Regions from separate parts of the Streptomyces sp. LS-MS-L19 genome, predicted to be linked through region 2. Evidence: predicted binding sites of a transcription regulator. Region 2 holds the regulator's gene; the other holds the start of a gene.
The links. Region 2 encodes HspR, which represses chaperone genes until heat shock. Its sites were predicted from a motif close to TTGAGNNNNNNNNNCTCAA; they were not measured.
Positions count from the first base shown of each region.

Region 1: a site for HspR is predicted at 11,654-11,672, ahead of lon (endopeptidase La). Genes of this name have one in related genera too.

Region 1 is NZ_JBYCLL010000001.1:6,674,545-6,690,382, forward strand. It holds gene AC2XR2_RS29995 (DUF4097 family beta strand repeat-containing protein) at 1-549, opposite strand, end outside; gene AC2XR2_RS30000 (DUF6104 family protein) at 1,457-1,636, opposite strand; gene AC2XR2_RS30005 (multifunctional oxoglutarate decarboxylase/oxoglutarate dehydrogenase thiamine pyrophosphate-binding subunit/dihydrolipoyllysine-residue succinyltransferase subunit) at 1,731-5,561, opposite strand; gene AC2XR2_RS30010 (HAMP domain-containing sensor histidine kinase) at 5,853-6,959, opposite strand; gene AC2XR2_RS30015 (response regulator transcription factor) at 6,956-7,693, opposite strand; gene AC2XR2_RS30020 (spermine/spermidine synthase domain-containing protein) at 7,817-8,494, opposite strand; gene AC2XR2_RS30025 (rhomboid-like protein) at 8,634-9,479, shown strand; gene AC2XR2_RS30030 (GNAT family N-acetyltransferase) at 9,853-10,605, opposite strand; gene AC2XR2_RS30035 (GNAT family N-acetyltransferase) at 10,859-11,515, opposite strand; gene lon (endopeptidase La) at 11,695-14,109, shown strand; gene AC2XR2_RS30045 (lysozyme) at 14,192-15,061, opposite strand; gene AC2XR2_RS30050 (MarR family winged helix-turn-helix transcriptional regulator) at 15,295-15,789, shown strand.
Region 2 is NZ_JBYCLL010000001.1:5,373,002-5,388,839, reverse strand. It holds gene AC2XR2_RS24120 (LuxR C-terminal-related transcriptional regulator) at 1-967, shown strand, start outside; gene AC2XR2_RS24115 (helix-turn-helix transcriptional regulator) at 964-1,959, shown strand; gene AC2XR2_RS24110 (helix-turn-helix transcriptional regulator) at 1,956-3,011, shown strand; gene AC2XR2_RS24105 (helix-turn-helix transcriptional regulator) at 2,974-4,044, opposite strand; gene AC2XR2_RS24100 (circularly permuted type 2 ATP-grasp protein) at 4,426-5,967, shown strand; gene AC2XR2_RS24095 (alpha-E domain-containing protein) at 5,964-6,902, shown strand; gene AC2XR2_RS24090 (transglutaminase family protein) at 6,899-7,741, shown strand; gene AC2XR2_RS24085 (sugar ABC transporter substrate-binding protein) at 7,794-8,897, opposite strand; gene AC2XR2_RS24080 (PA14 domain-containing protein) at 9,138-11,567, shown strand; gene AC2XR2_RS24075 (heat shock protein transcriptional repressor HspR) at 11,623-12,069, opposite strand; gene dnaJ (molecular chaperone DnaJ) at 12,075-13,256, opposite strand; gene grpE (nucleotide exchange factor GrpE) at 13,293-13,940, opposite strand; gene dnaK (molecular chaperone DnaK) at 13,937-15,778, opposite strand.

The sequences.
Region 1 (15,838 bases), 1.3 Mb from region 2:
GTCGACGATCATCGAGCCGCTGACGGAGTCCGCCCGCACGGAGGGGCCCGAGCCCTCCACGACGGTGAGGTCCCCGGAGACCGAGTTGAAGCGCAGGTCGCCGGTGACGGCCTGGGCTTCGAGATTCCCGGAGACGGTGTCGGCGCGGACGGTGCCGGACAGGCCGACGAGGGTGGTGTCGCCGTTGACGCCCTTCACCACCGACGGGCCGCGCACCCCCGACACGACGGCCGCGGCGCTGACCACGCCGACCTCGACGCGGGTGTCGGCCGGCACGGCCAGTGAGACGACCGCGCTGCGGCGCCAGCCCTTGCGGTCGAGCCACTTGAGGAAGCCCTTCCAGGGCAGGTCCTCGTAGGCGACCGTGAGGGTGCCGCGCTCCTGGGTGACGATCAGGGGCGGGCCCTCGATCTCGGAGACCTCCAGACGGGCGGAACCTTCGTCGGTGCCCACCACGTTCACCGTTCCGTTGACGATGCGTACGTGGAGTTCGCGGACGGGCTCGTCGAAGGTGAGCTTCCTGGGCTCAGTGACGGACCACTCGGACATGGTGCAGACCTCCCCGTAGCAACGCGCCATATCGCGTCTCCTGCAATTCACGATATATCGTGGGCAGGGAAAGTCAAGACACTCTTTCCGGTGACGCCGGAGGCTGGGAGCTGGGAGCTGGGTATAGGCGCGGGGTGAGGGGCCGAGCGTTCTCGTCCGGGAGGGCAGACAGGCCCTGGCTGCGCGGCGGGGAGCCCGAGCAGCGTGTCTCGGCGGGCGGGACACGGCTCTGTGGTGGGACACCGACCGTGGTGACGCACCCGCGTAACTCACACGCACGCGGGACTTGCACATCCGCGGCTGGCATCGGAGCACGACTAAGCCCCCCGCGACTGGCTCGCGCGCGAGGCTGCCCCCGCGTAATGGACGCCCCCGCATGGCTTGCACGCCCTCGGCGGTCGGCGCCCAAGCGCGACTGAGGCCCCCACACGACCGGCACGCGCGCATGGATCGACGCACCCCGCACGACTTGTGCCGCGCGCCACTTACACACCCCTGCGGCTGACTTTCGAGCGCGACCGAGGCACCCCGGCAACCGACACGCGCGCGTGACTTACGCACGTGCACTACACACCCCTGCGGCCGACACCCGAGCGCACCCAAGGCACTTCCGCGCTCACCCGCGCCTGCCCCCGCGCGTGACCTACGCCCCGCGACACTCGAGCGCGACCGACGCACCCCCGCGACCGCCCCCGCACGTGACGCACGCCCCCGCGACACCCGAGCGCGACCGACGCACCCCCGCGACCGCCCCCGCGCGTCATCTACACCCCCACGACACCCCAGCCCGACCAAGGCACCCCCCGCGACCGACACCCCCACCCGACCACCCCCCACCGGCACGAAACCCCACGGCACACAAAAACGGGGCACCCAAAGGCACCCCGTCTCGCCACCGCCGTACCCGCTACTCGTCGTCCTCGTCGTCCAAGCGGGCCAGCCATGTGGCCAGTCGTTCCACCGGGACCTCGAAGTCGGGGTTCAGGTCCACGAATGTGCGCAGCTGCTCGGCGAGCCACTCGAAGGTGATCTCCTCCTCGCCGCGCCGCTTCTCCAGTTCCTCGATGCCACGGTCCGTGAAGTACATGCCGTCAAGGATATGTGGGCGGAAACGGCCGGGCCGCACCCCTCCGGAGAGGGGTGCGGCCCGGTGACGTGCTGTCCGCGCGAGCGGTCGGCGGTTACGCCTCGAACACCTCACGCACCAGCTGCTCCTGCTCGGCCTGGTGGCGCTTCGCGGAGCCCACCGCCGGCGACGAGCTGTGCGGGCGCGAGATGCGCCGCAGGCGCTCGCCGTGCGGGACGTCCGCGCCGACCGCCAGGTCCAGGTGGTCGATCAGGTTGAGCGCGATGAACGGCCACGCACCCTGGTTCGCCGGCTCCTCCTGGGCCCACAGGTACTTCTCGGCGTTCGGGTACTTCGCGATCTCCGCCTGGAGCTCGGCACCCGGCAGCGGGTACAGGCGCTCGATGCGGATGATCGCCGTGTCCGTGATGCCGCGCTTCTGACGCTCGGCCTCGAGGTCGTAGTACAGCTTGCCCGCCACGAAGACGACCTTGCGGACCGCGGCCGCGTCCACCGTCTCGTCGCCGATGACCGGGCGGAACTGACCCGAGGTGAACTCCTCCGTCTTCGACGCGGCGGCCTTCAGACGCAGCATCGACTTCGGGGTGAAGACCACCAGCGGCTTGTGGTGCGGGTTGTGCACCTGCCACCGCAGGAGGTGGAAGTAGTTCGACGGCAGGGTCGGCATCGCGACCGTCATGTTGTTCTGGGCGCAGAGCTGGAGGAAGCGCTCGACACGGGCCGAGGAGTGGTCCGGGCCCTGGCCCTCATAGCCGTGCGGCAACAACAACGTCACACCCGACGTCTGGCCCCACTTCTGCTCCGCCGCCGAGATGTACTCGTCGACGACCGTCTGCGCGCCGTTGACGAAGTCGCCGAACTGCGCCTCCCACATCACGAGCGCGTCGGGGCGGGCCAGCGAGTAGCCGTACTCGAAGCCCATGACCGCGTACTCGGAGAGCAGGGAGTTGTAGACGTTGTAGCGGGCCTGCTCCTCGGCGAGGTACTGGAGCGGGGTGTGCTCCTCGCCCGTCTCACGGTCGATGAGGACCGCGTGACGCTGGCCGAACGTGCCGCGCTGGGAGTCCTGGCCCGACAGGCGGACCGGGGTGCCCTCCAGGAGCAGCGAGCCGACGGCCAGGGTCTCGCCCATGCCCCAGTCGATCGTGCCGTCCTCGACCATCGCCGCGCGGCGCTGCAGCTGCGGCAGCAGACGCGGGTGGACGTGGAAGGTGTCGGGGATGTTGACCTGGGACTCGGCGATCCGCTTCACGGTCTCGGTGGAGATCGCGGTGTTCACTGCGACCGGGAACTCGGCCTGCGGGTCGGAGACGGGACCGGCGGCCGGCTGGGCCGTGACGGCCTCGCGGACCTCGGTGAAGACCTTCTCCAGCTGCCCCTGGTAGTCCTGGAGCGCCTGCTCGGCCTCTTCCAGGGTGATGTCGCCGCGACCGATGAGGGACTCGGTGTAGAGCTTGCGCACCGAGCGCTTCTTGTCGATCAGGTCGTACATCAGCGGCTGGGTGAAGGCCGGGTTGTCCGACTCGTTGTGACCGCGGCGGCGGTAGCAGATGAGGTCGATCACCACGTCCTTGTTGAACGCCTGGCGGAACTCGAAGGCGAGCCGCGCCACGCGGACCACGGCCTCCGGGTCGTCGCCGTTCACGTGGAAGATCGGGGCCTCGATCATCCTCGCCACGTCCGTCGCGTACATCGACGAGCGGGAGGACTCCGGGGCGGCCGTGAAGCCGACCTGGTTGTTGATGACGATGTGGACCGTGCCGCCGGTGCGGTAGCCGCGCAGCTGCGACATGTTCAGGGTCTCGGCCACCACGCCCTGGCCCGCGAAGGCCGCGTCACCGTGCAGGGCGACCGGCAGGACGGTGAAGTCCGTGCCGCCCTTGTTGATGATGTCCTGCTTGGCGCGGACGATGCCCTCGATGACCGGGTCGACCGTCTCCAGGTGGGAGGGGTTCGCGGCCAGCGAGACCTTGATCTGCTCGCCGTCCAGGCCGGTGAAGGTGCCCTGGGCGCCCAGGTGGTACTTCACGTCGCCGGAGCCGTGCATCGACTTCGGGTCGAGGTTGCCCTCGAACTCGCGGAAGATCTGCGCGTACGACTTGCCCACGATGTTGGCGAGGACGTTCAGGCGGCCGCGGTGGGCCATGCCGATGACGACCTCGTCCAGACGGGACTCGGCGGCCGAGTCGAGGACCGCGTCGAGCAGCGGGATGACGGACTCGCCGCCCTCCAGGGAGAAGCGCTTCTGGCCGACGTACTTGGTCTGCAGGAAGGTCTCGAAGGCCTCCGCCGCGTTCAGCCGGCGCAGGATGCGCAGCTGCTCCTCGCGCTCCGGCTTGGTGTGCGGGCGCTCGATGCGGTCCTGGATCCACTTGCGCTGCTTGGGGTCCTGGATGTGCATGAACTCGATGCCGGTGGTGCGGCAGTACGAGTCGCGCAGCACGCCGAGGATGTCGCGCAGCTTCATCAGGGACTTGCCGGAGAAGCCGCCGACGGCGAACTCGCGCTCCAGGTCCCACAGGGTGAGGCCGTGCTCGGTGATGTCCAGGTCGGGGTGCTTGCGCTGGCGGTACTCCAGCGGGTCGGTGTCGGCCATGACGTGACCGCGGACCCGGTAGGAGTGGATCAGCTCGAAGACCCGGGCGGCCTTGGTGACGTCGTCGTCGTGGCTGGCGTCGATGTCCTTGAGCCAGCGGACCGGCTCGTAGGGGATGCGCAGCGCCTCGAAGATCTCGTCGAAGAAGCCGTTCTCGCCGAGCAGGAGGTTCGCGACGATCCGCAGGAACTCGCCGGACGCGGCGCCCTGGATGACCCGGTGGTCGTAGGTCGACGTGAGCGTCATGACCTTCGAGATGCCGAGCTTGTTCAGGGTGTCCTGGGAGGTGCCCTGGAACTCCGCCGGGTAGTCCATGGAACCGACGCCCATGATGACCGACTGGCCGGGCATCAGACGCGGGACCGAGTGGACGGTGCCGAGGCCGCCGGGGTTGGTCAGGGAGACCGTGACACCGGAGAAGTCGTCCATCGTCAGCTTGCCGTCGCGGGCGCGGCGGACGATGTCCTCGTAGGCCTGCCAGAACTCGAAGAAGTTCAGCGTCTCGGCCTTCTTGATGCCGGCGACGACGAGCTGGCGGTCGCCGTTGGGCTTCACCAGGTCGATGGCGAGGCCGAAGTTGACGTGCGGCGGCTTGACGAGGGTGGGCTTCCCGTCCTTCTCCGCGTAGTGCCAGTTCATCGACGGCATGGCCTTGATGGCCTGCACCATCGCGTAGCCGATCAGGTGCGTGAAGGAGATCTTCCCGCCCCGGGCGCGCTTGAGGTGGTTGTTGATGACGATGCGGTTGTCGAAGAGCAGCTTCACCGGGACCGCGCGCACGGACGTGGCCGTGGGCAGCTCCAGGGAGGCGTTCATGTTCTTCGCGACCGCGGCGGCGGGACCGCGCAGGGTGATCAGCTCGGGACCGTCCGCGGCGGCGGGCTCGGCCTTGGCCGCGGGCTTCGCGGCGGCGGGCTTGGCGGCCGGGGCGGGCGCGGCCTTCGCGGGAGCGGCGGCCGGAGCGGCGGCCTGAGCCGGAGCGGCGGCCGCGGGCTTGGCGGCCGGAGCCGCGGGAGCAGCCGCGGCCGGGGCGGCGGCAGGCGCCGGGGCCTGGGCGGGAGCCGCCGGGGCGGGCGCCGACGCCGTGCTGGTGGTCTCTGCGGCCCCCGCGGCCGCAGTACCCGCCGGAGCCGAGGCGGCGGGCGCCCCTGGCTTGTAGTCGGCGAAGAAGTCCCACCAGGCTCGGTCTACCGAATTCGGGTCCTGGAGGTACTGCTGATAGATCTCGTCGACGAGCCACTCGTTCGGGCCGAACGCGGCAGCGGGGTTCTTGCCCGCTTGGTCTGCGTCGGTGGAGATGCTCGAGTTACTGGGGGACTGTGGCGACACGGCGGCAACCGCCCTCTTCCGCTTCACAAGGTGATGGACAGCGGAAATAAAGGCTACGCCCCCGAGACGGTGAAGGTCAGGCCGGGCCGGTCCATCGTCGTGTAAGTCACATCAAAGACCGGGTTTCGGGGGTGAAAATGGCGGGAAACAAGCGTGGTTCTGCCAGATGAATCCGCCTGAGGGAAGCGCCCAGCGGGGCTCTGCGCGACAGCGGCGCGGCCCTCTGCCTGATCACACGTGTCCGTCAGCGCGGACAGAGATGGATCTTGTGGCTCCGCTTTGAACTTTACGTCAACTTGGCACAGAGGGAAGTCCCGGAAGGGTGACAAGAATCCGGCAGCCCCGCTGGGATTCGGCCACACCGATCCGGCCGCCGTGCAGATCCACCGCCCAGCGGGCGATCGCGAGCCCGAGCCCGGTGCCGCCGTCGCTGCCCGGGCCGTGCGGCCGTAGGACCTGACCGCGGTTGAACCGCTCGAAGACCCGGTGCCACTCGGAGCGCGGAATACCGGGGCCCTCGTCGAGGACCTCCAGCTCAAGGGATTCCGGCAGGGCCCCGCGCCGCGCCTTGACGGTCACCCGGCCGTGCGGCGGGCTGTGCTTGACGGCGTTGTCGATCAGGTTGGCGACGACCTGGTGGATGCGCTCCGGGTCGGCGTGCGCGGTCAGCTCCGGCGGCGACACGTCGAGGTGCAGATGGACGTCGTTGCGGGTGTGGCTGCCGGATCCGGAGGCGATGCCCGCGCGCGCGGTGGCGACCATGTTGGCCTCCTTCAGCACGCCCGAGAGATACGGCCACACCTCGAAACGGCGCTTCTTCAGCGGTACGACGCCGTTGTCCAGGCGGGACAGGTCCAGCAGCGTCTCCACCAGCCGGCCGAGCCGCTCGGTCTGCTTCAGGGCGGTGCGCATGGTCTCGGGGTCGGCCTGGGTGACCCCGTCGACGATGTTCTCCAGCACCGCGCGCAGGCCCGCGATGGGGGTGCGCAGCTCGTGGGAGACATTTGCCACAAGTTCCTTGCGCTGGCGTTCCTGGGCCTCCAGGTCGTCCGCCATGCGGTTGATGGTCTGGGCCAGGTCGCCCAGTTCGTCCCGGCGGTTCTCGCGGACCCGGCGGGTGTAGTCGCCGTGCGAGATGGACCGGGCGACCGCGTTCATGTCGTCCAGCGGGGCGGTGAGCGAATGCGCCACGAACTGCGTAATGAGCAGTGTGGCGATCATCGAGAAGACCGTGATGAAGCGCAGCTCGGTCGCCGTGCGCATCGCGATCATCATCAGCCCGGTGGTGATGAGGACCGCGATGACGACCAGCGCGCCCAGCTTCGTCTTGATCGAGAACGGGCTGATGCCGCCCCAGGGCTCCCTGGGGCTTCTCCGGCCGGCCGGACCCTCGCTCATGGCGTCGGCGTCTCCAGGGCGTAGCCCACGCCGTGCACCGTGCGGATCCGCTCGGCGCCGATCTTCCGGCGCAGGGCCTTGATGTGGCTGTCGACCGTGCGGGTGCCGGAGGCGTCCGCCCAGTCCCACACCTCGGCGAGCAGCTGCTCACGCGAGAGCACCGCGCGCGGGGTGTTCGCCAGGCACACCAGCAGGTCGAACTCGGTGGGGGTGAGGTGGACGTCCTCGCTGCGCACCCGGACCCGGCGCTGCGCGTGGTCGATCTCCAGCTCGCCGAGCCGCAGGATGCCGCTTCTGGGCGTGGCGGCGGCCAGCGCGGCCCGCTCGACCCGCCGCAGCAGGACGTGCACGCGCGCGGCCAGCTCACGCATCGAGAAGGGCTTGGTCATGTAGTCGTCGGCGCCGACGCCGAGCCCGACCAGCATGTCGGTCTCGTCGTCCCGCGCGGTGAGCATCATCACCGGCACCGGCCGGGCGGCCTGCACGCGGCGGCAGACCTCCAGACCGTCGAAGCCGGGCAGCATGATGTCGAGGATCAGCAGATCGGGCTGCCAGGCCTCGGCCGTGTCGACCGCCGACGGACCGTCGACCGCCGTTTGCACGAGGAATCCCTCGGCGCGCAGGCGGGTCGCGATGGCGTCGACGATCGTCGGATCGTCCTCGACGACCAGGACCCGGCGCTGTGCGCCCGGAGTAGCCGTCGTGCCGTTCTGGGAGGTGTGTGTCTGCTCCATCGCCCGCCCCTGGGGAGTGCTTTCCGGAACCATGTGGGGTGATTCCTTGTCTGCGCATGACTGCGATTGACGCTTGAATGATCGGCGTAGGGAAGCAGAGTACGGGGAGTCATCACCCCTTTGCTATCCAGGTCGGACGGCGAGATGTACGACGTCGGGTACGCCCCGGGCAACGGGGATCTCCTCGGTACGTACCTGTTGGAACCCGGCATTTGCTAGGGATCCCTCAAATTCCGCTGAGGGCTGCGCGGACCACACGGCCAGTACCCCGCCCGGCTTCAACACCCTTGCGCAGCTTGTGAGTCCGGTAGGGCCGTACAGGCCGTGGTTGCCGTCCGTGACCGTCCAGTCGGGGCCGTTGTCGATGTCGAGGCACAGCGCGTCAAAAGTGGCGCATGTCTCATTGACGAATCCGACTAGATCCGTTTCCAGAATGTTCGTCCGCGGATCGGCCAGCGCCGCCGCCGAGAGCGTCGAGAGCGGCCCCGAGCGGTGCCAGTCGATGACGGCCGGCTCCCGCTCCACGACCGTGATCCGGCCCCAGCGCGGATTCGCGGCGGCGTGTGCGAGCGAGAAGCCGACGCCGAGGCCGCCGATGAGGACGTGCGGGTCCGGTCGGTCGTCGAGCGCGCCGAGCGCCGCGTCGACGAGCAGCCGCTCCGAGCGGCCGTCGGAGGTGTCCATCAGGAAGCAGCCGTTGGCGATGATCTGGAGCAACTCGCCGTGGCGCCGCAGGACGACCTCCCCGTAGGGGCCCTCGCGACGGTCCAGGACTTCGGGGATGTCGTACGAGGTGGGCATCGGCCCATCCTGGCAGGAACGGCGTGCGGGGCGGGACTTCTTGAGAAGTCACTGTGAATCAGCGCCGAGGTGGCGCGGGTCACAGACAGCGGGTGGGTCGGGCGCGAAGGCTGGGGTGAAACGGAAGGAGCAGCTCACCTTGGACCGGACCGCGCCGACGGCTCCTCCCGACCCGACCGGGCCGCCCCCCTCGGTCGGGCCCGCTCCGGACGCCTGCTTCCCGGATGTCGCCGGGCTGCTCGACGGGATGCCCCGGCAGCGGAGCGGGGCACCGGCGGTCACCGGCAGGCCGCGGGAGGCGGCAACGCCCGTACCCGTCCGCCGGGTTCACGCCCTGCGGCGCATGGGGCGGGTCTTTCCCACGCCCACCGAGACCCCGTTCACTTTCGGCTACGGCGCCGTCCTGGCCGTGGTCTCGCTCGTCTCGGCGCAGCTGGACCCCACCCTCGTGCACACCCTGCACCAGGGCTCCAGTACCGACGTCGCGCACCTGGTCCGTACGCCGGTGCAGGTGCTGCTCACCAGCGCGCTGTGGATCGCGGGCGGCATCCTGTCGCCGTACGCCATCGCCCTGTTGTTCGTCCTCACGGCGCTGGAGCGAAGGATCGGCGGGGTCCGCGCGGCCGCCGTCTTCCTGCTCGGCCATGTCGGCGCGACCCTCGCGACGGAGGTCCCCATCGGCGTCGCGGTCCTGGCCGGGCACCTCCCCGCCTCCTCGCTGCACCGCCTCGACTACGGCGTCAGCTTCGGCGTCGCCGCGAGCCTCGGCGCGCTCACCGGGCTGCTCAGGCCGTGGCTGCGGTGGCCGCTGCTCGCCCTGTTCGCCTGGCCACTGCTGACCGACCTGCTCGCCTTCACCGACCCGTTGACGGACTGGGGCCACCCGATCGCCCTCCTGATCGGCGTCTCGACCTGGCCGCTGGTACGGCGGTGGCACCGGGCACGGCTGGTATTTCCCGACGGCGAGGGCTGTTCGGCGGCTTGAGCCGGCTGTTTGGGACGCTGGCGACGGACGCTCCGGCTCCGCGACGCCGACATGACCCGCCGGGTTCGCCGCGCGACCGCCCCCTTCGCCGACGCCGCTGTCCCCCTGCGTCCTGGCGCGTTCAGGCAGGCTCCTCGCCGGGGCCAGGAGCGTGCGCACGTCCCCCTCGGCACGGCCAGGCCGGGGCCGCCAACGGGCTTGCCTTGCGCGGGCATTCGCCGTGTGCGCCGACGCCGCTGTCCCCCCTGCGTCCCGGCGCGGTCCAGCGGGTTCCTCGCCGGGGCCAAGAGCGTGCGCACGTCCCCGTCGTCCGCACGCCGGGCCGGAGCCGTCAACGGGCTTGCCGTGTGCGGGTGTTCGCTGTCCGCCGCGGTCAGCGGTCCGTCGGTATCCAGATGTACGGCGTCGTCGTGGTCACCGCGTGGAAGCCGAGGCGGCGCAGGATGGGCGCGCTGTCGTCCGACGCGTCCACGTGGAGATACGTGACCCCGCGGGAGACGGCGAGAACCGCGCGCAGGGCGACCAGGGCGCGGTAGATGCCCCGCCCCCGCCACTCGGCGAGCGTGGAGCCGCCCCACAGGCCGGCGAACTCCGTGCCCGCGCGGAACACCAGCCAGGCCGCGCACACCACCTCGCCGTCCGCCTCGGCGACGTACACCGCGATCTCGTCCGGCGCGGCGGCGACCCGGCCGATCAGGTCGTCGGCGAGCCAACTCCAGTTCTGGCCCCACACCCGCGACTCCATCGCGGCGATCCGGCGCATGTCCGCGTCGGCCGTGACCCGGCGCACGGTCACACCGTCCGGCAGCGTGGGTTCCCCTGCGGCCATCTCGGCAGCCCGGCCGATCAGCACCGTCTCCCGCCCCTCGGGCACGAAACCGGCCGCGCGCAGCCGCTCGGTGAGGTCGGCCGGGGTGTCGTGGGCCCGGGTCTTCCACTCCAGCGCCTCGCCGCGCGCCGCGAAGAAGTCGCGCTGGCGGGCGATGAGGTCGTCGAGCGCGTCACCCTCGACGCCGAGGTCGCGCGGACCGCTCACGAAACCGCGGAACTGGCCGACGATCCGCAGCAGCGGTCCGTCCTGCTCGTAGGTCACGCCGGCGGGCGGGGTCGGGGGAGCGCCGCGCATCTGGTCGTCGTAGGCGGAGAGGAGGGGGCGTATGTCCACCGTGGTCACGCTCGACGGGCCTTTCGGTTGTCGTGGTTGTCCTGGCTGTACTGGCCGTACTGGCTGTGCCCGGTCGGCGTCCCGCACGGCCGGGAAGAGAGCGGCGCGGCCGGGTGTTGCCCACCAAGCGGTCCCTCCGGGGTGTCGGGTCGATCACCGGCGCAGCATGACAGAGGCCGGGCCGCCGCCGGGTCCCGCGGGCGGTGACGGACGGTCACCCGGCGTCCGGTCCCACGAACTTCGCACTGGTGAGCGGAGCCTCCACATGCCAGCCCAGAGACTCGTACAGCCCCCGGCCCGCCGGGGTGCCCGCCAGTACGCCGGTCTCCGCCCCCGTGGCGGACGCCGTGGTCTGGAGGGTGCGCATGACGAGGCTGCCCAGCCCGCGGCGCTGATGGGCGGCCACGGTCTCGATCTGGTCGAAGACGGCGGTGGCGCCGGTCGGGGCGACCTGGCCGCGGGCCGCGAGGGAGCCGTCGGGCGCGGCGACGAGCACGCGGGTCACACCGCCGACGGTCCAGGTGCGCAGCCGGTATCCGTGCGGGGCCACGGTCCGGTGCGCCGAAGCGGTCAGCGGGACCGTCATCAGGAACCCCGGCTCGGGATCCACCCACCAGCCCTCACCCAGCCAGTTCCCGACGGTCTCCGGCCCCTGGAACACCTTCAGCCACACCCCGGCGCCCGTCACCCCGTCCGCGACCTTGCGCACGGCCTGCTCGTCCACACCGTCGCCCAGGGCGTCGAAGACATGCCGCGAGACCTGCGCGATCTGTCCCACGTCCACGGTGAACCCCCACGGCTCACGCTGCGGCGGGGCGGCCCCGCGGGACACGACCCAGCCGTCCACCCAGGCCTGTACGACTCCGTCCACCGGGCCCCCTGTAATAGTCGCTTTGCCTTCTCGCTTATTACCGGCTTCACGATAGGTGTCGGGGGTTCCCCCGCGACAGCGGTGATCGCCCACAGCGAACAGGGAAGCGAGTGGGGAACATTCGAAAGTCCCCGGGCATTGAGTCGGCATAGCTCAACTTGACTGCCGAAGGGGAGATCATGGCTTCGACGTCCACACCGCTCACTCTGCCTGTGCTGCCGCTCGACGACGAGGTCGTGCTGCCCGGAATGGTGGTGCCGCTGGACCTGAACGACGCCGACGTCCGCGCCGCGGTGGAGGCCGCCCAGGCCGCCGCCCGCTCGGAACCAGGCAAGCCCAAGGTCCTGCTGGTGCCACGGATCGACGGGACCTACGCGAGCACCGGTGTGCTGGGCACCGTCGAGCAGGTCGGCCGACTGGCCGACGGCGACCCGGGTGCCCTCATCCGCGGCCGGGGCCGGGTGCAGATCGGTGCGGGGACCACCGGCCCGGGCGCCGCCCTGTGGGTCGAGGGGACCACGGTCGACCAGACCGTCCCCGACCCGCTGCCCGGTCACGTCACCGAACTGGTCAAGGAGTACAAGGCCCTCGCCACCGCCTGGCTGCGCAAGCGCGGCGCCTGGCAGATCGTGGACCGCGTGCAGGCCATCGACGACGTGTCCGCCCTCGCCGACAACTCCGGTTACTCACCCTTCCTGACCACCGAGCAGAAGGTCGAGCTGCTGGAGACCGCCGACCCGGTCGCCCGCCTCAAGCTCGCCACCCAGCAGCTGCGCGACCACCTCGCCGAGCAGGACGTCGCCGAGACCATCGCGAAGGACGTCCAGGAGGGCGTCGACAAGCAGCAGCGCGAGTTCCTGCTCCGCCGTCAGCTGGAAGCCGTACGCAAGGAGCTGCGCGAGCTCAACGGCGAGAAGGACGGCGAGGAGTCCGACGACTACCGCGCCCGCGTGGAGGCCGCCGACCTGCCCGAGAAGGTGCGGGAGGCCGCCCTCAAGGAGGTCGACAAGCTGGAGCGGTCCTCCGACCAGTCCCCGGAGGGCTCCTGGATCCGCACCTGGCTGGACACCGTCCTCGAACTGCCGTGGAACGAGCGGACCGAGGACGAGTACGACATCCAGGGCGCCAAGGCGGTCCTCGACGCCGAGCACGCGGGCCTCGAGGACGTGAAGGAGCGGATCACCGAGTACCTGGCGGTGCGCAAGCGCCGCAGCGACCGGGGCCTCGGTGTCATCGGCGGGCGGCGCGGCGGTGCCGTGCTGGCGCTCGTCGGCCCGCCCGGCGTCGGCAAGACCAGCCTCGGCGAGTCCGTCGCGCACGCCATGGGCCGCAAGTTCGTCCGGGTCGCCCTCGGTGGCGTCCGGGACGAGGCCGAGATCCGCGGACACCGCCGTACGTACGTCGGCGCGCTGCCCGGCCGGATCGTGCGGGCCATCAAGGAGGCCGGTTCGATGAACCCGGTCGTCCTGCTCGACGAGATCGACAAGGTGGGCTCCGACTTCCGCGGCGACCCCGCGGCGGCCCTGCTGGAGGTCCTGGACCCGGCGCAGAACCACACCTTCCGCGACCACTACCTGGAGGTCGAACTCGACCTGTCCGACGTGGTGTTCCTCGCCACGGCGAACGTCCTGGAGGCCATCCCCGAGGCCCTGCTCGACCGTATGGAGCTGGTCCGCCTCGACGGCTACACCGAGGACGAGAAGGTCGTCATCGCGCGTGACCACCTGCTCCCGCGCCAGCTGGAGCGGGCGGGCATCGACAAGGACGAGGTGACCCTGGAGGAGAGCGCGCTGCGCAAGCTCGCCGGCGAGTACACCCGCGAGGCGGGCGTGCGCACCCTGGAGCGCTCGATCGCCCGGCTGCTCCGCAAGGTCGCGGCACAGCACGAACTGGGCGAGCGGGAGCTGCCGTTCACCATCGGCGCGGACGACCTGCGGGCCCTGATCGGGCGCCCGCACCACGTGCCCGAGTCGGCGCAGGACCCGGCCGAGCGCCGTACGGCCGTCCCGGGCGTGGCGACCGGACTCGCGGTCACCGGAGCAGGCGGGGACGTCCTCTACGTGGAGGCGTCGCTGGCCGACCCGGAGACGGGTGCGGCGGGTCTGACCCTGACCGGCCAACTGGGTGACGTGATGAAGGAGAGCGCGCAGATCGCGCTGAGCTTCCTCAGGTCGCACGGCGCCGAGCTGGAACTGCCGGTCGCCGACCTCAAGGACCGGGGCGTGCACATCCACTTCCCGGCGGGCGCGGTCCCGAAGGACGGCCCGAGCGCGGGCGTCACGATGACGACGGCGCTGGCGTCGCTGCTCTCCGGCCGCCTGGTCCGCACGGACGTGGCCATGACGGGTGAGGTCTCGCTGACCGGCCGGGTCCTGCCGATCGGCGGTGTGAAGCAGAAGCTGCTCGCCGCGCACCGCGCCGGGGTGACGACCGTCATCATCCCGAAGCGCAACGAGGCCGACCTGGACGACGTCCCGGCGGAGATGCTGGACAAGCTCGACGTCCACGCCGTCACCGACGTCCGCCAGGTCCTGGAGCTGGCGCTGTCCCCGGCGACGAACGGGGCGGCGCCGGAGGTTCCGGTCGCGGCGTGACGGACGCGATCGGATGAGGTGAAGGCCCGGGTTCTCGTGAGGGAGGCCCGGGCCTTCGCCGTGTCCGCGAGCGGCCTTGGGGTCAGCCCTTGGCGAGGGCCTGCACGCGGTCCAGGGCCCCGTTGAACTTGTCGTGGTCGCCGACCGTCGGTCCGGAGGACGTGTACTGCCACATCGTGTACGTGCTCCACCCGGCCGGCAGGGTGCCCGCGGTCGAGGCGTAGCGGGCGATCCACAGCGGGTTGGCGGAGAACCCGGCGTAGTTGCCGGTGCACTGGGACCACCAGCTGGTGGACGTGTAGATGACGGCGTTGCGGCCGGTGCGGGCCTTGTACTGGTTCAGGAAGTCACGGATCCAGCTGACCATCCCGCTGGCGGTCTTGCCGTAGCAGGAGTCGCCGTACGGGTTCCACTCGATGTCGAGGGTGCCGGGCAGGGTCCTGCCGTCGGCGGACCAGCCGCCGCCGTGGTCGACGAAATAGTTGGCCTGCGTTGCGCCGCTCGTGGTGTCCGGCGTCGCGAAGTGGTAGGCCCCGCGGATCATGCCGACCCCGTAGGAGCCGGTGTACTGCTGGGAGAAGTAGGGGTTCGTGTAGTACGTCCCCTCGCTCGCCTTGTTGTAGGACCAGCGGACTCCGCTGTTCCACAGGGTCGTCCAGGAGACGTTGCCCTGGTAGCTGGCCACGTCGACGCCCTCGGTCTGGGCGGCGCGGGTGCCGGTGGGCAGACCGGCCTGGCCGTCGTGGGCGACGACGCCCATGCCCATGCGGGCGGTGCCGCGCGGTGGGGTGGTGGGGGCGTCGGCCGTGGCCTGGGCGCCGGCGCTGTCGGCGGCGTCGGGCGACTGCGCGGCCGACGCCGGGGCTATGGGCACCAGGGCGCATACGGCTATGAGGGCGCCGGCGAGGAACAGGCGCCGTGGGCGGGGGGATCCGGGTCTGTGCACGGGCATGGCGGGCCTCCGAAGGGCTCGGTGATGCTCGGTGGGGGAACACCCGGCCGGGGGTGTATGGCGTGGGCATGCCAGACATCGCCTGGTCAAGAAGCTACGCACGTCTGCGAGCGGCTGGGAAGAGGGACCGGCTGCTGCCGTAGGTCTAGCCCTGCGAAATACTTACGGAGCTGCGGCGAGGGCGCAATTTGGCGGAAACTTTCAGGACCGGGAAATCCGAGGCAGGGGCTGACGTGCACGAAGACGGAAACGGCGGCGCGGGCCGGGGCGGGACCGACGCCCCGCCGAGCGGTGTGGACCAGCCGGGGTTCCTCGCGCTCGAACGCGAGTTGACCGTCCTGCTGCGGCGCGCCCGGGCCAACCAGGGGGAGATGGCCCGCGAGGTCCACCCCGACCTGGAGTCGGCGGCGTACGGGCTGCTGGTCCGTCTGGATGAATGCGGCCGCCAGCGGGCCACCGAGCTGGCCGGCTACATCGGGGTCGGCAAGGCCACGATGTCCCGTCAGCTGCGGGCCCTGGAGGAGCTGGGCCTGGTCGCCCGCGAACCGGACCCCGCCGACGGCCGTGCCTGGCTGGTCGACCTCACCGAGGAGGGCCGCACCCGAGTCCAACGCGTCCGCGACGCCCGCCGAGCCCGCTACGCAGGCCGCCTGGCCCACTGGAACCCAGAAGAGGTCACAGAACTGGCCCGCCTCCTGCACCAGCTGAACCGGAACATGGAGAAGTAGGCCCACCGGCCGTCACCTGAACGGACGGGCCGGTCGGGTGGCCCGCCTC
Region 2 (15,838 bases):
CGGCACGGAAGACCTGTGCGAGGCGGGCCTGAACCTGTACACCCGCGCCCTGAACGAGGGCCGGGTGAACGCCGGGGACGCGGACGGGGCGCCTTGTCCGATCGACCTCGGGCTGTTGCAGCCCGCCATGGAGAACCCACGGCACCTACACCCCGCGGACCCGACCCTCGCCCTCCACCGTCTGCTGCGGGGGACGGCGGAGCGCGTCGCGCAGGAGCGACGTCGTGAGGAGCGGCTGGCGGCGGTGTTCACGTCGCTGGCCGGCATCGGCCCACAGTCCGCCGCGCTCGCGAAGCCGCCCGCGATCAGCGTCCTGAGCGGTCTCGGCCGTATCGGCGAGGCCATCGAGCGGGCCCTGGCGGGAGCCTCGGGCGAGATGCTCGCCATCCAGCCCCAGACCCACCACACTCCCCCTCCCGCCCTGTATGCCGAAGCCCTGGTCCGCGATCAGGCGCTGCTCGACCGCGGTGGCCGTATCCGCACCCTCTACCAGCACACCCAGCGCCACGCCCCCAGCGTCCTCGCGCGCTACGAGCGCCTCCGGGGCGACGTAGAGGCCCGCACCCTCGACGAAGTCACCCCGCGGCTGATCGTGATCGACCGCCAGGTCGCCTTCATCCCCGCCAACCAGGACCGCACCCTCGCCCTGGAGGTCCGTCACCCCGCCCTGGTGGCGTTCCTCGCCACCACCTTCGACCGGCTCTGGCGCCTCGCCACCCCCATGCACCCCCGGGCCGTCGAACCGCCCTCCCCGGACGGCGTCACCTCCCGCCAGCGCGCCATCGCCGCCCTCCTCGTCGAGGGCCACACCGACGCCGTCATCGCCGACCGCCTCGGCATGAACATCCGCACCGCCCGCGTCCACATCGCCAAACTCGCCGCCACCCTCGGCAGCGAGAGCCGCGCCCAACTCGGCTACCTCATCGGACGGTCCGGCATCCTCGAGCAGGAAGGAGTCACACGATGAGGCCGCCGCATCCCGAGCACGGTGTGGAGGACCTGTGCGTGGCGGGGACGGAGCTGTACACGCGTGCCCTGCGTGAGGGGCATGTGCTCGGTGCCGACGCGGAGGAAGCGCCCTGTCTGCTCGACTTCGGGCTGCTGCATCCCGCCGTCACGGACCCCGGCCGGCTGGAGCCGGTCGCCCCGGCCGTCGCCCTGCACCGCATGCTGCGGATCGCCGAGGAGCGCATCGCGGAGGAGCGGCGGCGGGAGGCCCGGCTGGCCGAGATCTTCGAGCCGCTGCTGCGGATCGACGGCGGCCGTACCGGCGCCGACGACTCCTCGATGATCAGCGTCCTCAGCGGGACCGACCTCATCAGCCGGGTCATCGGCCAGGCCATGGCGGGCAGTTCCGAACTGCTGTCGATCCAGCCGAACACCAGCGACCGACACGCCCAGCCGCCCCCGTTCGTGCATGTCGAGGCCTTCGACCGCGACCAGGCCCTGCTGGACCGGGGCGGCCGGATCCGCACCCTCTACCAGCACACCCTGCGCCACGCCCCCAGCGTCCAGGCCCGCTACGAGCGCCTCCGGGGCGACGTCGAGGCCCGCACCCTCGACGAGGTGACCGAGCGTCTGATCATCGTGGACCGGACCGTGGCCTTCGTCCCGGCCAACAAGGACCGCACCCTGGCCCTGGAGGTCCGTCACCCCGCCCTGGTGGCCTTCTTCGTCACCGCCTTCGACCGGCTCTGGCGCCTCGCCACCCCCATGCACCCGCAGGCCGTCCAGCAGCCCACCCTGAACGGCGTCACGCCCCGCCAGCGCGCCATCGCCGCCCTCCTCGTCGAGGGCCACACCGACGCCGTCATCGCCGACCGCCTCGGCATGAACATCCGCACCGCCCGCGTCCACATCGCCAAACTCGCCGCCACCCTCGGCAGCGAGAGCCGCGCCCAACTCGGCTACCTCATCGGGCAGTCCGGGATCCTCGGGCAGGAGGAGGCGGGCGAGTGACGAGTGCGGCCGCCCACCCGGCGCACGGCCCGCTGGACCCGTGCCCCCAGGCCATCGAGCTCTACGAACGCGCTCTGCGCCAGGGCGGTATTGGGAGCCAGGACGCCTCGGCCGTCCCCTGCCTCACCGAGAGCGGCCTGTTCCGGCCGCCCGGAGAGGCCCCCGACCATCACCGACCCGACCCGCACGACCCTGCCCACGAGGCCCCCGCCGCCCCGCTCCCCGCCCGGCTGGAACCCGTACCGCCCGCCCTCGCCCTCCACCGCCTGCTCCGCGCCACCACCGACCACGTCGTGCGTGAGCGTCAGTACGGCGAGCGACTCGCCGAGGCGTTCGCGCCGCTGACGCGGATCGACGCGCGGCGCGCCCCGGCGGCCGACCGGAACCCGGCGGTCAGGGTGGTCAGCGGGACCGGCCGGATCAACGCGGCCATCACCGAGGCGATGACCGGCGCCGCCCGCGAACTCCTGTGTGTGCAGCCCAATCTGCACTACAGCGACAGCCGGGGCGCCGCCGCCCAGGTGGTGGCGATGGACCGGGACCAGGCGCTGCTGGACCGCGGCGGCCGTATCCGCACCCTCTACCAGCACACCCAGCGCCAGATGCCGCTCGTCCTCGCCCGCTACGAGCAACTCCGCGGCGACGCCGAGGCCCGGTCCCTGGACGAGGTCACCGACCGGCTCATCGTCGTCGACCGGGACGTGGCGTTCATCCCCGCCGGCGCGGACGGCAGGCTGGCGCTGGAGGTCCGGCATCCGGCACTGGTGGAGTTCCTGGCCGCCACGTTCGACCGGCTGTGGTGGCAGGCCACGCCGATGTACCCGCAGACCGTGCACCGGCCCAGCCTGAACGGGGTCACGCCCCGTCAGCGGGCCATCGCCGGGCTGCTGGTGGAGGGGCACACGGACGCCGTCATCGCCGACCGGCTCGGCATGAACATCCGCACCGCCCGCGTCCACATCGCCAAGCTCGCCGCGACCCTCGGCAGCGAGAGCCGCGCCCAGCTCGGCTACCTCATCGGACGGTCCGGGATCCTTGATCGGGGAGCGTGAGGGAGGTGACGGAGGCCGGGGCGGAGGTGCTCGGGTCCGGTGACGGGGACCCGGCGGCGCCGTCCAGGCCCACCTGCGCTATCCGCACGCCCAGCTGCGTACGGCTGGCCGCCCCCAGGGTCTCCGACAGGCGCGCGATGTGGGCCCGGCAGGTGCGCACGCTTATGCCGAGGCGTTCCGCGATCACCGCGTCCTGGTGGCCCTCCGCGAGCAGGGCCGCGATGGACTGCTCGCGGTGGGAGATGCCCTCGATGCCGGTGTCGGGGAGCGGGGCGGTCAGCGGGATCGCCAGCCGCCACAGCCGCTCGAAGACGGTCACCAGGTACTCCACCAGCGCGGGGTGCCGTAGCTCCAGGGCGAGGGTGCGGTCGGCGTTGGCGGGGATGAAGGCGACCGTGCGGTCGAAGAGGATCAGCCGGTCGATAACCTCGTCGAGGGTGCGGGCCTGGACCGAACCGCCCATCAGCTCCAGGTAGTTCAGCAGGCCCTGGCCGTGCCGCGCCACATGGGTGTACAGGTCCCGCATCCGTACGCCCCGGCCGCGCAGCGCCAGCGCCCGGTGCAGGCCCTCGGTCAGCTCGTGCTCGGGGCGGATGCCGCCCGGCTGGACCGTGAGGACCTCCGTGGTGCAGGCCTCGGTGGCCTCGTCCATCGCGGCCTGGATGCGGGAGAGGCCGTCGAGGACGCGGATCGCGGTCCCCTCGCCGGCACCGCCCGCGACGACGCTGGGCGCCAGGCCCGCGTACCGCTCCACGGCGGCGACCGCGGCCCCGACCCGGCGCTGGCTCGCGCTGACCTCGTCGTGGACCTCGCGCAGCAGCCGGGTCATGACCTCCTGCGGGGCCGTCGGCACCAGCCAGTCCATGTCGTCGGGGTCCGGGTGCAGCAGGGCCAGTTCCAGCAGACAGGGCACCGGCCCGGCGTCGTCGCGCGGCACCCGGCCGCGCCGTACGGCCCGGGAGTACACCCGGTCCCCGGCCTCGCACAGCCGGTCAGCACCGTGTGGATGGTCGTCCGCCCCGTAGCCGGTCATTGCCCATCCCACCCCCGGTTCCAGCGTCTACCGCCCTCTTGTCCTGTTCCCCATCGGGGCGTCGAAGCCCCCTCGGCTCCGCAACTATGCGCGGCCCGGACCGGCTCCGCAACACGGCTCCTCGGGCGAGAGGCCGGGAGAACACCCGGTATGTCCCAGCCTGCGGGCCGGCGGGGGCTGATCGCGCAGTTCCCCGCGCCCCCAGACAAGGCGGGCACAGCAGAACGGGCCGCCACTGCACCAACCCAGGGGCGCGGGGAACTGCGCGACAAGCCCCCACCGGCCTGCACTCGCCCGCCCGCGGAGCGACCCGCTCCGCGCGTCAACTCCCGGAAATCGCACAGTGATCAGTTCGTTACGTGCCGCACTTAACGTCAGGTCATGGCGGACATATTTGACGCGTACGCGCTGGCCGACGCGTGGGACGAGATGTTCGAGCGGCCGGGTGAGGTCAGGACCGCCTATGAGCCGGTACTGGCAGCGCTCCAGCCGATCGAACCGAGTGAACTCAGGTTCCGGGCCGACCAGATGGCCCGGACGTTCACCGACAGAGGCGTGACCTACGCCTTCGCGGGCGAGGAACGGCCCTGGCCGCTGGACCTCGTGCCCAGGATCCTCGACGCCCTCGAATGGGATCTCGTACAACGCGGGGTGAGCCAGCGGGTCCGGGCCCTGGAGGCCTACCTCGCCGACGCCTACGGACACGCCCGAGCCTTCGAGGACGGGGTGGTGCCCTGGCGGCTGCTGCTGAACTCCCCGCACTTCCACCGGGCCGCCCAGGGGATCGAGCCCGTGGGCGGCGTACGCATCCATGTCGCCGGCATCGACCTCGTCCGGGACGAACAGGGCGACTTCCGGGTCCTGGAGGACAACGTCCGGGTGCCCAGCGGGGTGTCGTACGTGATCGAGAACCGGCGCGCGATGACCCGTGTCTTCCCGTCCCTGTTCGCCGAACAGCATGTGCTGCCCGTCGACGGTTACGCGCAGAAGCTGCTCGCCGCCCTGCGCGCGGCCGCCCCCGACGGGGTCCAGGACCCCCGGGTCGTCGTCCTGACCCCCGGGCCCAACAACGCCGCCTACTTCGAACACGCCCTGCTCGCCCGGCTGATGGGCGTCCAGCTGGTCGAGGGCCACGACCTGGTGTGCCGGGGCAACCGGGTGTGGATGCGCACGACCCGCGGCGAGGTGCCCGTCCATGTCGTATACCGGCGCCTGGACGACGACTTCCTCGACCCGCTGCACTTCCGCCCCGACTCGGTGATCGGCTGCCCGGGCATCCTCGGCGCGGCCATGGCGGGCCATGTCACCCTCGCCAACGCGGTCGGCAACGGCATCGCGGACGACAAGCTGCTCTACACCTACGTCCCGGACCTGATCCGCTACTACCTCTCCGAGGAACCGATTCTGCCCAACGTGGAGTCGTTCCGCCCGGACGAGCCGGGCCAGTTGGAGGCCGTCCTGGACCAGATCGACCAGCTGGTCGTGAAGCCGGTTGACGGGGCCGGCGGGCAGGGCATCGTCATCGGCCCCAAGGCCGACCGCGAGACCCTGGAGAGGACCCGTGAGGCCGTCCGCAGGGACCCCCGCGGCTTCATCGCCCAGCGCCCGGTCGCCCTGTCCACCTCTCCCACCCTCGCGGGTGAACGCATGGCGCCCCGCCACATCGACCTGCGCCCCTTCGCCGTCAACGACGGCAGCGACATCTGGGTCCTGCCCGGCGGCCTGACCCGGGTCGCCCTCCAGGAGGGCAACCTGATCGTCAACTCCAGCCAGGGCGGCGGCTCCAAGGACACCTGGGTGCTCGCCGAGGGCCCCGCCGAGCCGCCCACGCCCGCGAACGGCACCGCCCTCCTCGACATCGCCCCACGTCAGCACGGTCCCGCCGGCCACCGCACCGTCGTACAGGAAGGGGCGCAGCAGTGAACGACGTGATCCTCTCCCGGATAGCCGAGGCCCTCATCTGGACCGGCCGCTATGTCGAGCGGGCGGACGCCACCGGACGGATCCTCGACGCCTACCTCCACCGGATGCTGGAGGACCCCTGGCGCGACGAGGACGCGGCCTGCCGGTCGTTGTACGCGATCCTCGGCATGGACGCCGGCGGCAGACCCGTCGACATGCAGCAGGTGCTGGACCAGCTGGCCTTCGACGCCCGTTCGACGGCGTCCATCGAGGGCGCGCTCGGCGCCGCCCGGCTGAACGCCCGCAGCGCCCGGGAGGCCGTCTCCTCGGAGATGTGGGAGTGCCTCAACTCCACCTGGCACGCGCTCGCCGACCAGCGGCTCGCGGCCCGCCGTACCGGCCCCTACGCCTATCTGGAACTCGTACGGCGGCGTGCGGCCCTCTTCTTCGGGCTCGCCGACTCCACCATGAGCCGCGACGACAGCTGGCGCTTCGTGGTGCTCGGCCGGAGTCTGGAGCGGGTGGACATGACCGTACGGCTGCTGTCGGTCCGGGTGCTCGACGCGGCCCACGCGCCCGACTGGCCGACCCTGCTGAGCGCGTCCGGCGCCGACGAGGCGTACGCGCGCCTGTACGGCGGCTTCGGCGACACCCCGCGGGTGGCCGAGTTCCTGCTCCTGGACCGGGACTTCCCGCGCTCCGCGCTGCACGCCCTGACGACGGCGGAGGAGTGCCTGACCGCGCTCGGGCGCCCCCGCCAGGACCCCGCGCGCCGCCCGATCGGCCGGATGCGGACCCGCCTCGAATACCTCGACCTGCACGCCCTGGAGGAGCAACTCCCCCTGCTGCTCCGCGACTTGCAGACCGCGTGCATGGCCTCCGCGGAAGCGGTGGCGGAGCGGTTCTTCCCGTACCAGGGGCCCGTCGAGTGGGCCCAGGAAGGAGCCGGACGATGACCCGCCGCCTCCGGATCGAGCACGTCACCGAGGTGGCGTACGCCCAGCCCGCCGCCTCGTCCCACAACGAGGTCCGGATGACCCCGCTGACCCTGCCGGCCCAGACCACCCTGGACGCCCGGGTCACCGTCAACCCGACCACGCCGACCTGGACGTACTGGGACTACTGGGGCACCCAGGTCACCGGCTTCGACCTGATGGACCCGCACGGCCGGCTCACCATCACGGCCTCCAGCCTGGTCGAGACCACCCCGCCGGAGCCGCTGCCGGCCGCGCCCAGCTGGGCCGAGGTGGCCGAACGCGTCGCGCGCTCCCGCCTGTTGGAGTTCGCGAGCCCCACGGGCCGTACGACGGTTCCGGCGAAGCTGGCCAAGAAGGCCCGCAAGGCCGCGGCGGGCCTGGACCCGCACGAGACGGCGCTCGCGGTGTCGGCGCTGGTCGCCGGCCGGGTGTCGTACCTGCCCGGCGCGACCAGCGTGAACACCTCCCCCGCGGAGGCCTGGGAGCAGGGCGCGGGCGTCTGCCAGGACATCACCCACCTGACCGTCGCGATGCTGCGGGCCGTCGGCCTGCCGGCCCGCTACGTCTCCGGCTACCTCCACCCGGAACGCGAGGCCGAACTGCACCGGCCCGTCGCCGGGCAGAGCCATGCCTGGATCGAGTACTGGGCGGGCGACTGGTGCGGCTACGACCCCACCAACGGGGTGCGCGCCGACGAGTCCCACGTGGTGGTGGCCCGGGGCCGCGACTACGACGACGTGACCCCGCACAAGGGGATCTACCGCGGTGTGCCGGGCGGGCCGCCGGAGGTCACGGTGGAGTTCACGAGGGTGGCCTGAACGGCCGGGAGGGGCCGGAGGAGAGATCCTCCGGCCCCTCCCCGCGCTTCGGCTAGGACAGTCCCGCCGCCGCGCAGGCGCTCTTGTACTCCGAGGTGCAGATGTCCTTGACGGTGTAGATGCCGTCCTTGACGACCGTGCTCTTGATGTTGTCCTTCGTCAGCGCGACGACCTGGACGAGCTGGGCCGGGATGTCCTTGTTGGTGGGGCTGTCGACGCTGTCCGTGGCGAGGGCGTCGAACTGGATGTCCTTGCCCTGGATCTTGGTCACGGCCATCTCGGCGGCGGCCTCGGCCTCGTCCGGGTACGGCTTGTAGACGCTCATGTACTGCTCGCCGGAGACGATCCGCTGCACCGCGGCCAGCTCCGCGTCCTGGCCGGTGATCGGCGGGATCTTCGTCATGCCCGCGTCCTCCATCGCCTGGATGGCGGCGCCGGCCATGGCGTCGTTGGCGGAGTACACGGCCTTGATGTTGCCCTTGCCGATCGCGCTGATCGCCTGCGTCATGTCCTTCTGCGCGACCTCCGGCTTCCAGCCGTCGACGTCGTACTGCTCGGCGATCGTCACCTTGCCGTTGAGCTCGGACATCGCGCCCGCCTTGAACTGTCCGGCGTTCGGGTCGGAGGGCGAGCCGTTGATCATGACGATCTTGTCGGAGGTGTCGATGTCGGAGCCGAGCGCCTCGACGAGGGAGCGGCCCTGGACCTCGCCGACGAGTTCGTTGTCGAAGGAGACGTACCCGTCGATCGGACCCTCGGCGAGCCGGTCGTAGGCGATGACCGGGATACCGGCGTCCTTGGCCTTCTCCACCATGCCCGCGATGGCGTGCGAGTCGACCGCGTCCAGCAGGATGACGTCGACCTTCTGGTCGATCATCTCCTGCATCTGCGCGGCCTGCTTCTTCGCGTTGGCCTCGCCGTTGGCGTAGACCGTCTTGCCCTTCTTGTCCGTGAGCTGCGCGACCTTCTTCTGGATGATCGGGTAGTCGAACTCCTCGTAGCGGGTGTTCGTCTTCTCCGGCATCAGCACACCCACGGTGATGTCGTCGCCCTTGGTCGGGCTCGCCTCGCTCCCGCTCGCGGCGCCGAGCGCCCCGCAGGCGGCCAGCGAGAGGGACATCGTGGACGCTGCCACGGCTATGGCGATACGACGCATGGGGCTGCTCACTTCTGATGCTTTCCGGACGCGGGCGCGGCATTGCGGCCCATGTGACTGAAAAGCCAACGCGGCGGCGACCCGCGGAGTCAAGCGGAATCACTTAACGAGTGCGCAACGCCACTCTCCGCCGATGCTGTGAAGACTTCGCGCGAACACCCGTACAACCAACTTCACACCTCGCGAGTCGTGATCACGACAGCCTCACAACTGCTGTTCCGTATCCGACCAGAGGATCGAATGAAGTCAGCCAGCCGCACGACCGCCGGCGCGGTGGTCCTCGCCACCGCCGGCACCCTGTTCACCGTGACCGCGTCTCCGGCCTCGGCCGCCACGACCTGCGCCTCCCCGGTGTTCAAGCGCCAGTTCTTCGCGAACACGTCCTTCTCCGGCACCCCGAAGAAGACCGACTGCGACGGCGCGATCGACCAGAACTGGAGCGGCGCACCCGCCTCCGGCCTCCCGAAGGACAACTTCGGCGTGCGCTGGAGCGTGACCCGCGACTTCGGCTCCGGCGGCCCCTTCGCGCTCAGCGCCACCGGCCTGGACGGCATCCGCGTCTACGTCGACGGCGTCCGCAGGATCGACCTCTGGAAGAACGTCTCCACCACGGTCAAGAAGACCGCCAACGTCACCGTCCCGTCCGGCAAGCACACCCTGCGCGTCGACTACGCCAACTGGACCGGCACCGCCAAGGTCAAGGTCACCTACACCCCCCGCACCACCGCCGACATCGACAAGGTCAAGCCCCTCACGCCGACCGGCACTTCGGTGTCGTACGACAAGACCACCCGCAAGACCAAGGTCGCCTGGGCGAAGAACAAGGAGATGGACCTCGCCGGGTACAAGCTGTACCGGCGGCTCAAGGGAACGTCGTTCGGCAGCAAGCCCGTCGCGACGACGACCGGCACGTCGTACACCGACAGCACGCCGCCCACCGGCGCCACCTACTACTACGAGGTGCGCGCCTACGACAAGGCCGGCAACACCTCGGGCGGCACCGCCGACCAGCCCGTCACCACCGTGGACACGACTCCGCCCGCGGCGCCGTTCCTGGAGATGGACTCGTGCCCGGTGGGCCAGCCCTACGCGGCACCGGAGCTCGTCACGACCGCCGAGAACGCGGCGGACATCGCCCTGTACGAGATGCAGCGGCTCGACCCCGTCACCCACACCTGGACCACCGTGTACACCGGGACCAAGGGAGCGATCTGCGACACCGGTTACGCCGCCGACGGCAGCAAGGTCACCTATCGCGGCCGGGCCCGGGACGCCGTCGGGAACTGGTCCGCGTACTCGGCGGCCACCACCTTCACCACGTCCGACCTGACTCCGCCCGCCACCGCCGCCGACGCGCGCGTCGAGTACCGGTCGGGCGTTCCGCACGTGGTCTGGTCGGCCGTCGACGGGGCGGCCTCGTACCAGGTCCTCCAGTACGACCCGGCGACCGGCGGCTGGCTCGACGCGCTGCCCGGCGCCACCGGCGACACCCCGACCACCACCACGGGGACCGACGTGGTGCCGCGTCAGCTGGTCGCGGTCGCCGACAGCTACCGGTACGCGGTGCGCTCGGTGGACGCGAAGGGCAACGCGGCCGCCCCGGTGGAGGCCACACTGACCCTGGCCGACCGGCCCGAGGCGATCGCGCCGTTCAGCACCACCGCCCGCCGTTTCGACGAGGGGGTGATGATCGAGTGGAGCAGCGCCGACCCGTGGACCTTCGGCGAGGACAGGCCCCTGCTCACCTACCGGCTCGCCCGCACCGACAAGGTGACCGGCGAGCGCAGCGTGGTGGCCGCGTGCAAGCCCGACAGCTCGCAGGACCTGCCCCTGACGGACCCGAAGACGTACTGGACCTGGAACACCGGCGACGCCCCCGACTACGCCGGTCCCCGGCAGATCAACGGCGTCTGCTGGGACGTCTCCGGCGCCTCCGAGACGACGTACGACTACACGGTCGTGACAATCGACCCGTACGGCCATGAGTCGCAGCCCGGCCCCGCCGCCACCGCGACCACGCCGGACACCGTGCGCCCGGCCCCGGTGCAGAACCTGGCCGCCGAGCAGATCCCGCTCGGTGTGCGCCTGACCTGGACTCCGCCCGCCGACGACGACGTCCAGGGCTACCGGGTCTGGGAGGGCGTCACCGACCCGGAGACCGGCGAGACGCAGTGGAAGGAGAACTGCTGGACGGGCAGCTCCTTGTCCAAGACCGAGATCCTCTGCCCGATCCTGCCCGACGGCAGCACCCACACCTACAAGGTGGCCGCCACCGACGGCTCCCCCCTCATCGACGCGTACGCGGGGCCCGCCGCGTTCCACCCCGCCGAGCTCTCCGTCACCCTGCCCGACACCCGTCCGCCGGGCTGGACCGGGACCACGGTCCGTGAGGACCAGTACCCGACCGTGGACGTCGGCTGCGACGAGACGGACGGCCTCGGCGACTGCGCCCGGCTGACCGACTACCGCGTGGAGCGCTGGGACCCGGACCGGGCCGCCTATGTCACCCTGCACACCGCCAAGGTCGGCACGCCCACGCTGTACGTGGACTACACCGTGCACGAGGACCTGTTGGGGCTGTACTACTACCGCGTGGTGTTCACCGACGCCTCGGGCACCGAGCAGGCGGTGCGGCAGCAGGCGTACGGCATCTGGGAAAGCTGGCTCTGAGCGCACGGGAAAGGGGCCCGGAGAGATCTCCGGGCCCCTTCTCGTGCGTGCGTGCCTAGTCCCTGGCCTTCTTCGGCCGCCACACCACCAGCGCGCTGGTCTGCTGGACCTCCTGGTACGGCACCAGGTCGCGGCGGTACGACGCGTGCACCGCCGCCTCGCGCTGCTGCATCGCCGCGGCCGCGCCCTCGACGGCGGCCTGGAGTTCGGCCACCCTCGACTGGAGCGCCGCGACCTGGTTCTCCAGTTCGATGATGCGCTTGATGCCGGCGAGGTTGATGCCCTCGTCCTGCGACAACTGCTGGACGGTGCGCAGCAGTTCGATGTCGCGGGCCGAGTAGCGCCGGCCCCGCCCGGCCGTGCGGTCCGGGGAGACCAGGCCGAGGCGGTCGTACTGGCGCAGTGTCTGCGGGTGCAGGCCGGAGAGTTGGGCCGCCACCGAGATGACGTAGACCGGGGTCTCCTCGGTCAGTTCATACGGGTTGCGTCGACGACCGTCCACTCGAATCATGCTCCCTTCGCGGCCTGGAACAGCTCCGCCCGTGGGTCCTCACCCACGGTCGCCTCGCGATACGCCTCCAGCGCGTCACGAGCCTTCCCCGACAGCTCGGTCGGGACACTCACCTCGACGGTGACCAGCAGATCGCCCCGGGTGCCGTCCTTGCGGACCGCGCCCTTTCCACGGGCCCGCATGGTGCGGCCGTTGGGGGTGCCCGGCGGCAGTTTCAGCGTCACCGCGGGACCGCCCAGCGTCGGCACCCTGACCTCACCGCCGAGCGCCGCCTCCGCGAAGGTCACCGGGACCGTCACCGTGAGGTTGTCGCCCTTGCGGCCGAAGACGGGGTGCGCGGCGACGTGCACGGTGACGTACAGGTCGCCCGCGGGTCCGCCGCGCTCGCCCGGCGCGCCCTTGCCGCGCAGCCGGATCCGCTGGTTGTCGGAGACCCCGGCCGGGATGCGGACCTGCATGGTCCGGGAGGACTTGGCCCGCCCGGAGCCCTTGCAGACCTCGCAGGGGTTCTCCGCCATCAGGCCGCGGCCCTTGCAGTCGGGGCAGGGGTCGGTGAGGGAGAACCCTCCGCCGGAGCCCCGCGCCACCTGGCCGGTGCCGACGCAGGTCGGGCACACGCGCGGGTTGCCGTTGGCGTCACCGGTGCCCGAACAGGCCTTGCAGGGGGCCTGCGAGGACATCCTGAGCGGGACCGTCGCTCCCTCGATCGCCTCGGTGAAGCTGAGGGTGACCTCGGTGTCGATGTCCTGCCCGCGCCGCGGCTGGACGCGCGTAGTTCCCGAGCTGCCCCTGTTGAACAGGCCCCCGAAGACGTCTCCGAGTCCGCCGCCGAAGCCGCCGGCTCCCTGGCCCCCGCCCTGGGCGCCGCCTCCGAAGAGGTCGCCCAGGTCGAAGTTGAAGGAGCCGCCCGCGCCGCCCGGCCCCGGACGGAAACCGCCGTTGCCGAACAGGGTGCGGGCCTCGTCGTACTCCTTGCGCTTCTTGGGGTCACCGAGGATGTCGTTCGCCTCGGAGATCTCCTTGAAGCGCTCCTCGGCCTTGGCGTTGCCCTTGTTGGCGTCCGGGTGGAACTCGCGGGCGAGCTTGCGGTACGCCTTCTTGATCTCGGCCTCGGTGGCGTCCTTGGGGACGCCGAGGACCTTGTAGTAGTCCTTCTCGATGAAGTCCTTGGTGCTCATCCCCGACGCCCCTCCTTCCGGTCACCCACTACGGCTTCAGCCCTCTTCAGAGCTGTTGTCCTTCTCCTCGCCGGTCTCGGACTCGTCCTTGACCGTCTGCGCGCCGGGCTGCGGCTCGGCGACCGCCACCCGCGCGGGGCGGATGGTGCGCTCGCCGATGCGATACCCCGGCTGGAGAATCGCCACGCACGTCGTCTCGGTGACGTCGGGCGCGTAACTGTGCATCAGGGCCTCGTGGATCGTCGGGTCGAAGGGCTCGCCCTCCTTGCCGAACTGCTGCAGACCCATCTTCGCCGCGACGGTCTCCAGCGACTCCGCGACGGACTTGAACCCGCCGAGCAGCTCACCGTGTTCCCGCGCGCGGCCGATGTCGTCGAGCACGGGCAGGAGTTCGGTCAGGAGGTTCGCGATGGCGATCTCCTTGACCGTGATCCGGTCCCGCTCCACGCGGCGGCGGTAGTTCTGGAACTCGGCCTGGAGCCGCTGGAGGTCCGCGGTGCGCTCGTCGAGCGCCTTGCGCGACTGGTCCAGCTGGGCCGTCAGGCCGGCGATCTGGGCACTTGCGTCCCCGGCCGGGGCCGCCCCCGCCTCCGAGGAGGAGGCGGCGGCCTTCGGCTCGGCGTCGTCGGTGGCGCCGGAGGGGACGTCGGGCTTCTCGTCGAAGCCCGGGGTCTCCTCCGTCACGCGGCACCGTCCTTGCGCTCGTCGTCCACGATCTCGGCGTCCACGACGTCGTCGTCCGCCTTGGGCGCCTCGGCACCGGCGTCGCCGCCGGCGGCCTGGGCGGCCTGGGCGTCGGCGTACATGGCCTGGCCGACCTTCTGGGAGACCGCGGCGACCTTCTCGGTCGCGGTGCGGATCTCGGCGGTGTCCTCGCCCTTGAGCGCGGCCTTCAGCTCCTCGACGGCGGCCTCGACCTCGGTCTTGACCTCGCCGGGGACCTTGTCCTCGTTGTCCTTGAGGAACTTCTCCGTCTGGTAGACGAGCTGCTCGCCCTGGTTGCGGGTCTCGGCGGCCTCGCGGCGGCGGTGGTCCTCGTCCGCGTACTGCTCGGCCTCCTGGCGCATCCGGTCGACCTCGTCCTTCGGCAGCGAGGAGCCGCCGGTGACGGTCATCTTCTGCTCCTTGCCCGTGCCCAGGTCCTTGGCGGTCACGTGCATGATGCCGTTGGCGTCGATGTCGAAGGACACCTCGATCTGCGGCACGCCACGGGGGGCCGGCGGCAGACCGGTCAGCTCGAACATCCCGAGCTTCTTGTTGTACGCCGCGATCTCGCGCTCGCCCTGGTAGACCTGGATCTGCACGGACGGCTGGTTGTCCTCGGCCGTGGTGAAGATCTCGGACCGCTTGGTCGGGATCGTGGTGTTGCGCTCGATGAGCTTGGTCATGATGCCGCCCTTGGTCTCGATGCCGAGGGACAGCGGGGTCACGTCGAGGAGCAGGACGTCCTTGACCTCACCCTTGAGGACACCGGCCTGGAGGGACGCGCCGATGGCGACGACCTCGTCCGGGTTGACGCCCTTGTTGGCGTCCTTGCCGCCGGTCAGCTCCTTGACGAGCTCGGCGACGGCGGGCATACGGGTGGAGCCACCGACGAGGACGACGTGGTCGATCTCGTTGATGGAGACGCCGGCGTCCTTCATGACGTTGAAGAACGGGGTCTTGCAGCGCTCCAGGAGGTCCGCGGTCAGCTGCTGGAACTGGGCGCGGGTGAGCTTCTCGTCCAGGTGCAGCGGGCCCTCGGCGGAGGCCGTGATGTAGGGCAGGTTGATCGAGGTCTCGGTGGAGGAGGACAGCTCGATCTTGGCCTTCTCGGCGGCCTCGCGGAGGCGCTGGAGGGCCATCTTGTCCTTGGCGAGGTCCACGCCGTGACCGGACTTGAACTGCTGCACCAGGTAGTCGACGACCCGCTGGTCCCAGTCGTCACCACCGAGGTGGTTGTCACCGTTGGTGGCCTTCACCTCGACGACGCCGTCACCGATCTCCAGGAGGGACACGTCGAAGGTGCCGCCACCGAGGTCGAAGACGAGGATCGTCTGGTCGTCCTTGTCGAGGCCGTACGCGAGCGCGGCCGCGGTGGGCTCGTTGACGATGCGCAGGACGTTCAGGCCCGCGATCTCGCCGGCCTCCTTCGTCGCCTGGCGCTCGGAGTCGTTGAAGTACGCCGGGACGGTGATGACCGCGTCGGTCACCTTCTCGCCCAGGTAGGACTCGGCGTCCCGCTTCAGCTTCTGGAGGATGAACGCGGAGATCTGCTGCGGGTTGAAGGGCTTCCCGTCCAGCTCCATCTTCCAGTCGGTGCCCATGTGGCGCTTCACAGACCGGATGGTCCGGTCCACGTTGGTGACCGCCTGGCGCTTGGCCACCTCGCCGACGAGCACTTCGCCGTTCTTCGCGAAGGCGACGACGGACGGCGTGGTCCGGGCACCCTCGGCGTTGGTGATGACGGTGGGCTCGCCGCCTTCAAGAACGCTGACGACGGAGTTAGTCGTGCCCAGGTCGATGCCGACCGCACGTGCCATGGTGATTTCCTCCAGCTGACTTGAGTGGAACGGACTCAAGTGTGCATGACGTCAGCCGAT